DNA from 2 places in the Clostridium sp. 19966 genome. Region 2 is predicted to be linked to the other one. Evidence: a T-box and tRNA genes for the amino acid it is inferred to sense, from the RefSeq annotation. Region 2 holds a T-box; the other holds one or more tRNA genes.
What was found. The T-box of region 2 lies ahead of thrS (threonine--tRNA ligase). A T-box ahead of a tRNA ligase gene usually reads a tRNA of that ligase, here a tRNA-Thr.
Positions count from the first base shown of each region.

Region 1: it has a tRNA-Thr gene. The T-box ahead of thrS (threonine--tRNA ligase) is inferred to sense a tRNA for this amino acid. The anticodon was not compared.

Region 1 covers NZ_JACTOJ010000012.1:28,757-34,086, forward strand. The annotation lists gene IAI10_RS13320 (hypothetical protein) at 1-872, opposite strand, end outside; gene IAI10_RS13325 (hypothetical protein) at 860-1,396, opposite strand; gene IAI10_RS13330 (hypothetical protein) at 1,389-2,630, opposite strand; tRNA gene IAI10_RS13335 (tRNA-Thr) at 2,896-2,968, opposite strand; gene IAI10_RS13340 (MFS transporter) at 3,257-4,528, shown strand; gene hisA (phosphoribosylformimino-5-aminoimidazole carboxamide ribotide isomerase) at 4,613-5,330, opposite strand, start outside.
Region 2 covers NZ_JACTOJ010000016.1:109,980-115,309, forward strand. The annotation lists gene IAI10_RS16085 (hypothetical protein) at 1-1,261, shown strand, start outside; gene IAI10_RS16090 (DUF6320 domain-containing protein) at 1,275-1,931, shown strand; T-box leader at 1,993-2,209, shown strand; gene thrS (threonine--tRNA ligase) at 2,270-4,207, shown strand; gene IAI10_RS16100 (D-isomer specific 2-hydroxyacid dehydrogenase family protein) at 4,343-5,326, shown strand; gene IAI10_RS16105 (PadR family transcriptional regulator) at 5,323-5,330, opposite strand, start outside.

The DNA.
Region 1 (5,330 bases), on a different contig from region 2:
TCATTTAATTCTTCTTGATAAATTAAAAGTTCCTTATTTAGATTTTCAAATTGAGATAATGTCGATTTTGTAGTGTTAGGTACCAATCTCATAGAATTTCTATAGTTATATAACATATTTAATTGTATTTTTAACTCATTATTTTTTTCAGTTAAAAATATACTGTTCACTTCATCTTCATCATCTAATAGCTCTTTTCTAACAACTTTATATGAGCTTAATACTTCTGATTTCAATTCTTTTTGCTTTTCTTTTCTCTTTAGTTCAGAAACCTTTTTATAGTATTCTCCATATGATTTTCCCATTAAAACTTCAAAAATAGCTTTTCTATACATCTCAGAATCTGCTAAATAGAAATTATTATCTAATGTCTTATAAATCGGGCTAGGATCTGCTTGTTGATCATGATAAATTAGCCTCATTAAATCATAAAAATTTAATTTCCAGTTTATGTTTCCTTGAAATATTTCAAGCACTTCTATATGCAATTGATCTAATAACCAATCGGAAAATGTAAAACTATCATTATATCTATTCACCGGAAAAACTCCGATTGCTTCACCACTAGCTAGAACAGTTATATCATTTTCATATATAAATCTTGTTAAGCAATAACCTTTATTATCTATTTCTACAAATAATTTCACATAATTATTTTTATCACTACAAATTTGAGTATGCTTACTTTTTTTACTGCTTTTATCAAAAGCTCCTACTGATCCTCCCAATGCAAAATATATTAAATTCATTAGAGTGGTCTTACCAGTACCATTTCCCCCATTAATTATATTTAATCCATTATTAAGCCATGGTGATTCATATGTATATTTTTCTCCAATATACATTACCTTTCTTATCGCTAGGAATCCCATTTCGCCACCCCATTTTCTTTAAAAATTTTATCATAATAGGTACTATATTTCACAGTTCTTAATCTAGACCAGATTTTTTTTATTTCATCTATATTGTCCATTTCAATATTAAACAATCTATTTTTAAAAAAATCTTTCCCTAATGAATTCATATTAACACTTACTTCTATTACTTCATCGTTTTTTATTAAATTTATTATCTTTTTTCGTTCTAATGCGAATAATATCCTAAGTAAATCCTTTTTAATAATTTTTGATTTAGCATATATGTCTAATATTCTTTCCTTATCAGTACTATTTAATATTATATTTTTATCTATAGCCATTTTAAATAAATTTATATTTTTATAATTTGATATAAAATATATTAATGAAGCTAATTTTTCAGGATATTTAAATGCAGTATCAATACTTAAGCAGTTAAATTTATATAATATTAAAAGCAAATTATATGTTATAAAATAATAATCTTCACTTTCTATGAACATTATACGCTTTTTAGATTTACTTCTATTTTCATCCATTATTTTCACCCTTTTCAAAAGATAAAAAACAACTATCATATAATATTAATATTGTTTTTTCTAAAACATCACTATTCTTAAAGCAATACCTATAGTCACGAGATTTGTCCTTTAAATATTCTTCTGAATAGCATTTTAGCTGTTTAAACACATTATTAATAGTATCCTCATCTATTTCTTTATTTTTTTCTACAAGGTACTTGTCAATCACGTCATCGCAAGCCTCATATACTCTATATTGATAAGATTTAGATTCTCGTTCATCTACGTTCTTATGTTCACTTCTTCCTGCTGAAACGCGCCTTGATATTTTACCAATATTTCTATCTCCATAAGTGGGACAAACAGCTTTTATTTTTTCTATAATATTTCTTTTATCAGTAGGCTCAGGAAGGTTGTCCCAATCCTCGTAAGCTTTATCTACTTTTAAATTAACTCCTCTACTAATTTCAAGAAATACTTGGTTTACCTGTGAAACGTGTACAAATCTTCCTGCCATATCTGAAGCAAATTGACTTTCTTCTATCAAATTTTCCAATCTTGCCATTATAAACTCTTCTTGATTATATAAATTTGAATCAAAATAGCGAGACTTTCTAATTTTAGTTTTTATTCTGTCTTTAAGCTCATTATCAACAATGCTATCAAATTCCCATGTTATTGACTTAAAGAAAATATCCCAATCATCATCAGAAAATTCTCTTATAATATCACTGTTTCCTTTCTCCTTATGATTACTGTATATTTTCTCATAAGCTTTACAACATGCTCTTACCAATAAATTAAATACACCTTTTTCTTTATAATTATGTAATTTCAGTGATTCCAAAAGCGGAATTTCAACTTTATCTTGCATAATATCTTTCAATATGCCAGTTTTATATTCATTTCCATAAACGGCATTAGTATAAAATCCAAACTGTATACTTTTACTTAGTTTTTCTTCAATCCAAACGTCTAAAAAACTTGTTATAGTTTTGTAGACTTCTTCACTATTAAAAGTGAAGACTGTTCCCTCTTTATAATCTTTATTCTGTTCATAATTTTTATATACGCCTTCTTTTGTTATGAATTTTTCGTATTTATCCTCTTTATATTCAATTGTACAAAAAAAATGCATAACATCATTACTTTCTAAATGAAAATCAAGTAGTCGATCGACGGCTCTTAATTTTTGCAATATTCTCCCTTTGTCAGAATCACTTGCCTCTCTATTTATTGTATCATTTTCCATAATATCACTCCCGATTATTCATATTTACTATTTCTACAATTAATCGAAATTTCCTTCTATTTTTAACTTTTTTCGATATTTACTAGTTACTTAATAGAAATTATGGACGTGACAATTTCCAATATATTATGTTTTAATTAAAGGAATTACATTTCAACTTTAACATTAAATTTTCAAATATAAAGTATTTATTTTCCCGTCGTCAATCCGTCGTCAATTACAAAAAACAAAAAGGGTTGAATCTCTTCAACCCTTGATATCACTAAGCTCCCAAGCGGAATCGAACCGCTGACCTACTGATTACGAATCAGTTGCGCTACCAGCTGCGCCATGGAAGCATATTCTCTTTTAGCCTATAATTAGGCTTTACCTTTATAATATACTCCTATTTGTATACTATAGTCAATATTGTGTGTTTTCATAGACCTTCATTTTATAATTACGATTCAAAGTCAATTAATTTTATGCACTTCTATGAATGCTTGACCCACATGCTTTATAAAAATCTCCATTTATCCATGATTATTTATAGAAAAAAATCCAATTGTTTTTATGTCTCATACTTCATAAAATATACCTTAAGAAAAGGTTTTAATTTTATGAAGGGTAGGATGGGGTTGGCAAAAATGATGAGCAAAGATGAAAGAGATAAATTTATACAAAAGAACGTAAAATACAATTTTATATTAAATTCTGTGGACGGAGCTGCTTTTTCCTTGGGGCTGGTGTTTATATCCTTTAACACTATCTTTCCTGTATTTTTAAAGAAGCTGGGAGCCAACAATTTTTTAATTTCTTTGATACCTTTTATTACTATTGCCGGCAGCAGCTTTCCTCAATTATTTGCTGCTCATTATGTTAAGAATTTGTCTGTTAAAAAGCCTTTTACAGCTTTTATTGGTCTGCTTCAGAGAATTCCATGGCTTATTTTAGGAACTGTTACTGTAATTTGGGGCAGCAAGGCTCCTAATATAGTTTTATTTTCTGCTCTTTTTATGCTGGTTTTTTATATGGTGGCTGGAGGTCTTTCAGGTCCGGTTTGGTTTGACCTCATATCAAAAATCACTCCTATATCCTTAAGAGGAAGACTGATGTCTGCCAGAGCTATAATAGGACAACTATTCGGAATAATTGGTTCTTTTTTTACTGCTTATATCATTGGCAATATAGCTTATCCTTATAATTATGCTGCTCTATTTTTTATATGCTTCGCTATTCTTATGATTTCTTGGGCAGCCTTTGTATTTTTGAAGGAACCTGAGGATGAAGTTAATGAAAACACTGAGGATTTTTGGCTATTTGTAAAGGGAATTCCATCCATACTAAAAGGCAATAAAGATTTCAGAAGCTTCGTTATATCCAGAGCTTTTTTTGAGCTAGGCATAGCTGTAACTGCATTTTATTCCGTATATTCCATAAAGCATTTTTCTCTTCCAGACTCCTATGCAGGAATATTTACCACTGTCACCTCCATTGCTTATGTAGCTGGAAACTTGGTACTTGGCTATCTAGGTGATAAAAAAGGTCATAAGCTTAACCTTGTAATTGGAATGATATCCTGCGCCTTAGGAGCTATTATTGCAATGCTGGCTGGGAATGTAGCTATTTTTTATATTATATTTGTGCTTGCTTCCATAGCTCAAGGTGCTAGGGATGTTTCCGTAAGCAATATCACAGTAGAGTTTTGCAGCAGCAGTGAAAGAGCTGCCTATATAGCCATAAGCAGCATAATCATGATTCCAATATCCTTAATAGTTCTCCCTATGGGCTCCATAGCAGATATATTCGGATATAATTATTTGTTTCTTATAACCATGCTTTCCTCAATTGCAGCTTTTGCAATACTGTACTTTAAAGTTAGAGATCCAAGGCATAAGCATATAAGCAAAGCTAAATAATGGTTTATATGGAAGCCCTCATATTCCCCAGGAAATATCAAAAGGAAAGCTTTTTAGACTTTCCTTCTTTTAAAACATATCCAGTCAAATATGTTTAACCCTATCATAGCTCAGCCTTCCACCAAATATATCTAGAGAACTTCCTACGGTGAAATCTATGTTTCCTTTTCCAAGAGTTCTTATCTCTTCCATGTCTTCAAAGCTGCTTATGCCGCCTGCATAAGTGGCTGGAATGCTGATGAGCTCTCCCAAAATTTTAACTAAGTTTTTCTGTATACCGCTGCTCTTGCCTTCCACATCCACAGCGTGTATCAAAAATTCATCACAGTAGCTCTCCAGCTCCTTTATAGTGTTCTTTTCAATCTTTACCTTGGTGAATTTTTGCCATCTGTCCGTAACCACAAAATATTCACCTTGCTTTTCTCTGCAGCTTAAATCTAAAACCAACCTTTCTTTGCCGATTTTAGCTACAAGCTTATTAAGATTATGGAAATTTATCTCTCCGTCCTTAAATACATAAGATGTCACTATAACATGGCTGGCTCCATTTTCAAGATATATTTCGCAGTTTTCATCCTTTATGCCTCCGCCTATCTGAAGCCCTCCTCTATAAGCCCTTAAAGCCTTAAGTGCTTCTTCATCATTGCCTTTTCCAAGCATTATCACATGTCCGCCAATTAACTTATCTCTTTTAAACATTTCCGCATAGTAGGAGGAGTCCTTATCTGATACAAAGTTCTCTATAATGCCTTTGCCGTCATCTCTTAGACTGCCTCCAACTATCTGTTTAACTTTACCTGAA
Region 2 (5,330 bases):
TAATGCAGCTAAAATATATCCAGCTATACGGGAAACTAATTGGGCACCAGTATTCAGAATTGATGCTGTTTTAAAAGAAAAGGTTCACCCAGAAATATTACAAAAAGCATTAAATATAACATATAGAAGATTTCCTACCTTTTCTGTACATTTCACTAAGGGATTATTTTGGTATTATTTTGAACCTAATGAGTGCGAACCAGAGGTAAGAATGGAAAGCGATTATGCTGCGGCTCCTTTTTCAGAAGAGAAGGATAAAGGGTATCTTTTTAGAGTGCTTTATTACAACAGAAGGATATCATTAGAAGTATTTCACTCTATCACAGATGGTTTTGGGGCTACAGTTTTTCTAAAAACATTAATATTTAATTATATAACATCACTTAATGGGGAAGAACCAATTAAAGAAGCCTTAGATTTAGATAGATACAATATTTTTCACTATAAAGATTTACCTAGTGCTGAGGAAACGGAAGATTCTTTTTTTCATGTTGCAGCATCCGAGGATAAGCTGAATCTAAAAGAAAGCATAGCTTTTAAAATTAAAGGAACACCAATTAAAAGAAACACATTAAAGGTGCTTCATGTGATAGTTAGTGTTAATTCACTAAAGGTTGCAGCAAATAAATTCAATGCTACAGTAACTGAATTTTTAACGGCTCTATTCATACACTCCGTACTCAATGCTAGAATTTATCATCCTGGAGAAAAAAAGCCTATAAAGATATCTGTGCCAATAAACCTGAGAAAACGGTTTGCTTCTAAAACTGTTAGAAACTTTTCTTCTTATGTAAATGTAGAATATAAACCAGAAGTAGAGGCAGACAATGTTAATCTTGAAGAAATATGCAGAGAAGTTTCAAGACAAATAAGAGAAGGAACTGAAATATCGGCGTTAAGAAGCAAATTTAGTGGAAATGTAAATGCTGAGAAAAATATTTTAATGCGTTTAGCTCCATTATTTTTAAAAAATCTAGTGCTGAAAGCAAATTTTAGTTTATATGGAGAAAGAATAACTACATCTACTTTATCAAATATAGGAAACCTTACCTTGCCTGTTGAAATGATAAAGTACATAGATAGGTTTGATTTTGTTTTGGGAGCGCCAAGAGAAAATGTATTTAATTGTGCTGTTATAAGCTTTAATGATGTGATGAGCATATCTTTTACTAGCACCATATTAGAAAATACTGTAACCAAAAGCTTTACAGATTCTTTAGTTAGTTATGGTATATCTGTTAGTGTGGAAGCGAATTATTAGGAGGATATGTAGTATGAAGTGTAGAAACTGTCATGTTGAAATAAAGTATAATGCAAATAATTGTCCACTATGCGGAAAACATTTGATTGAAAAAGAAGAGTATAAAGTATACCCTGGTGTTGGAAAAGGCGTGGTAAAAACTACCGGCAAACAGATGAAAATATCGATTTTTATTCTTGTTTCGGCAAGTATCATATTATTTATAATTAATTTGCTCACACCACATTATTATTTTTGGTGTACAGTAGCTATATTTGGTATATGGCTGACATTTTTTATTATAGTAAAGCCGCTTATAAAAAAGAAAATAACTGCCATGATGGTGGTAGAAGATAATATCTTAGTAAGTGTATTTTTGGTTGTAGTGGATAGCACCTTTAATCAAAATGGATGGGCTATGAGCTATGTGGTGCCTTTTGTTTTATGGGGATCCTCACTTATAGTAACAGTGATAGTTATATGTATAAAAATGACTTGGAAAGAATTCTATCTTTTTCAGACGTCTATAGTTATTATTTGCTTTATACCTATAGTTGCTAGATTGATATTCAAATTTGTGCTTTGGCCAAGCATAATTTCGGCGGTGTATGGAGTAATAACAATTATTGCTATGATAATTTTTGGAGATAAGAAATTTAAATATGAAACGAAAAAAAGGATGCATTTTTGAAAAATAAATTTATTGCAATTGACAGTGCTAATAAAAGTGATATAATTATTTAAAGTAAATATGTAATTCTATGATGAGGACAGTAGGCATTGAAGGATTTAAAGAGAGAGAATACAGCAGCTGAAAGTATTCTTAAATTTGCAAATGTTGAATACCACCTCAGAGTGACTCTAATAAAGTCCGGTAAATCCGTTAAAATTATTAAAGTGAACTGCTTTTATTTTTATAATGCAGCTAATTTGGGTGGAACCGCGGGAATTTATACTCTCGTCCCTTTTCAAAGTTGAAAAGAGATGAGAGTTTTTTATTTTATACATATTAAAGAAAGGATGAGTAAAATGATAAAAATAAAATTAAAAGATGGCTCAGTAAAAGAATATGAATCACCTGTGGCCATAATAGATGTAGCAAAGGATATTAGTGAAGGTCTTGCAAGAAATACCTTTGCTGGTTTGATTAATGGTAAGGTAGAGGATCTTAGATTTATAATTAAAGAAGACAGTGAATTAAGTATATTAAAATTTGAAGATGAAGAAGGTAAAAAGGCTTTTTGGCATACAACTTCGCATGTACTGGCTCAAGCTGTAAAAAGATTATTTCCAGATACAAAGCTTGCTATAGGTCCAGCTATTGATGATGGTTTTTATTATGATTTTGATAAAGAAGGTTCTTTCTCAGCAGAAGAAATTGAAAAAATTGAAGCTGAAATGAAAAAGATAGTTAAAGAGGAACTTCCTATTGAGAGATTTGAGCTTCCAAGAGCTGAAGCATTAGCATTTATGGACGAAAAGAAAGAAAATTATAAAGTTGAACTTATAAAGGATCTTCCAGAGGATGCGGTAATATCCTTTTATAGGCAGGGAGAATTTGTAGATCTTTGTGCCGGACCACACCTTTTAAATACTAAATATATAAAAGCCTCTAAGCTTACTTTAGTGGCAGGAGCATATTGGAGAGGCAGTGAAAAAAATAAAATGCTTACTCGTATATATGGGACTTCTTTTACTAAAAAATCTGAGCTTGAAGAGCATCTTGTAAGAGTAGAAGAAGCTAAGAAGAGAGATCATAATAAACTAGGAAGAGAGCTTGGCTTATTTACTACTTCTGATGTTATAGGACAGGGTCTCCCTTTGTTAATGCCAAAGGGAGCAAAGGTAGTTCAGGTACTTCAAAGATTTGTAGAGGATGAAGAGGAGAGAAGAGGATATGTTTTAACAAAAACTCCTTTTATGGCTAAGAGCGATCTTTATAAGGTATCTGGTCACTGGGATCATTATAAGGAAGATATGTTTGTGTTAGGTGATGAAGAAAAGGATGAAGAAGTGTTTGCTCTAAGACCAATGACTTGTCCATTCCAATTTACAATATATAATAATGATCAGAAGAGTTATAGGGATTTGCCTATAAGATATGGTGAAACTTCAACACTTTTTAGGAATGAATCTTCTGGAGAAATGCACGGACTTATAAGAGTAAGACAATTTACTATTTCAGAAGGACATCTTGTAGTTAGACCAGATCAATTAGAGGAAGAATTTAAAGGAGTTGTAGATTTAATCAATTTCATGATGACTACCCTTGGTATAGAAGGGGATGTAAGCTATAGGTTTTCTAAATGGGACTCAAAAAATAAAGAGAAGTATATTGGCTCTGAAGAAGAGTGGGAAAGAACTCAGAATATAATGAGAAATATACTTGATCATATAGGCTTAAAATATAAGGAAGCAGAAGGAGAAGCTGCATTCTATGGTCCAAAGCTAGATATACAATTTAAGAATGTTCATGGGAAAGAGGATACTATAATAACTGTTCAAATAGACTTCGCTTTAGCAAAAAGATTTGGAATGACCTATGTGGATAAAGATGGAGAAAAGAAACATCCTTATATAATCCATAGAACTTCCATAGGATGCTATGAAAGAACTTTAGCAATGCTTATTGAAAAATATGCAGGAGCTTTTCCAACCTGGATTGCTCCAGTACAGGTAAAGGTACTACCTATATCTGAAAAATATCATGATTATACTGAAGAAGTTGTTAAAAAACTTCAAGCAGCAAGAGTGAGAGTAGAAGCAGATTATAGAGCTGAAAAAATCGGCTATAAGATTCGTGAAGGACGTATGGAGAGAGTTCCTTATCTATTAATATTAGGAGAAAAGGAAGCTGAAAACAAGGAGGTAGCAGTAAGAAGCAGAGTAAATGGAGATGAAGGAGCATTAGCTTTGGATACTTTTGTTGAAAGAATTATAAAAGAGATAGCGGATAAAGTTAAATAATTATAAATAATAAAAAGGGTGTTTTAAATGCTTCGTCTTTAAAACATCCTTTAGTTTTTAATAAAAAATTTCTGTGCGATATAAAAATTTTAATGATAAAATATATATTATATAGTAGGAAAGGAAGAAAAAATTATGAAGATTTTAGTATATAGTTATAGACAAGATGAGGCACAGTATTTTGAAGAGTTCAAAAACAAATATAATGTGGAATTGACCTTATATAAAGAAGGACCAAGTATAGAAAATGCTGATCTTGCTAAAGATTTTGACTGCATAAGTATAATTACAACTCCTATATCATCTGAGCTTATGGGAAAATTTTATGAAAATGGAGTGAAGTTTATATCTACAAGAACTATAGGATATGATCATATAGACATACAGAAAGCTAAGGAATTAGGTATTCATGTGGGAAATGTAACTTATTCTCCAAGAAGTGTAGCAGATTACACAGCTATGATGATTCTTATGGTTACAAGAAAGGTGAAGGCTATATTAGAAAGGAGCAATGTGCAAGATTACTCTCTAGTGGGAATTCAAGGCAAGGAATTGCATAATTTAACTGTTGGAGTTATTGGAACGGGAAGAATTGGTGCTACTGTAATCAAGAATTTAACGGGATTTGATTGCAATATTATAGCATATGATTTATATGAAAATGATAAATTGAAGTCTATGGCTAGTTATGTAACTTTAGATGAACTTTTTAAGAAAAGCGATATCATCACTCTTCATGCACCTGCTACCGAGGATAACTATCATCTTATAAATAAAGATAGCATAGCTAAGATGAAAAAAGGAACATTTATCATAAATACGGCTAGAGGGTCACTCATAAATACCAGCGATTTGATTGATGCTATTGAAAATAAAGAAATAGGCGGAGCAGCTTTGGATGTTATCGAGAATGAGAGTGATATATATTATAATAATTTGAAATGTGAGGTATTAACTAATAGAGAGTTAGCTATCTTAAAATCTTATCCAAATGTAATAATTACTCCACATACCGCTTTTTACACAAATCAAGCAGTAAGTGATATGGTTGAAAATTCCATACTAAGCTGCATTCTATTTATGGAAGGTAAAGAAAATCCCTGGGAAGTTAAATGTTAAAGAA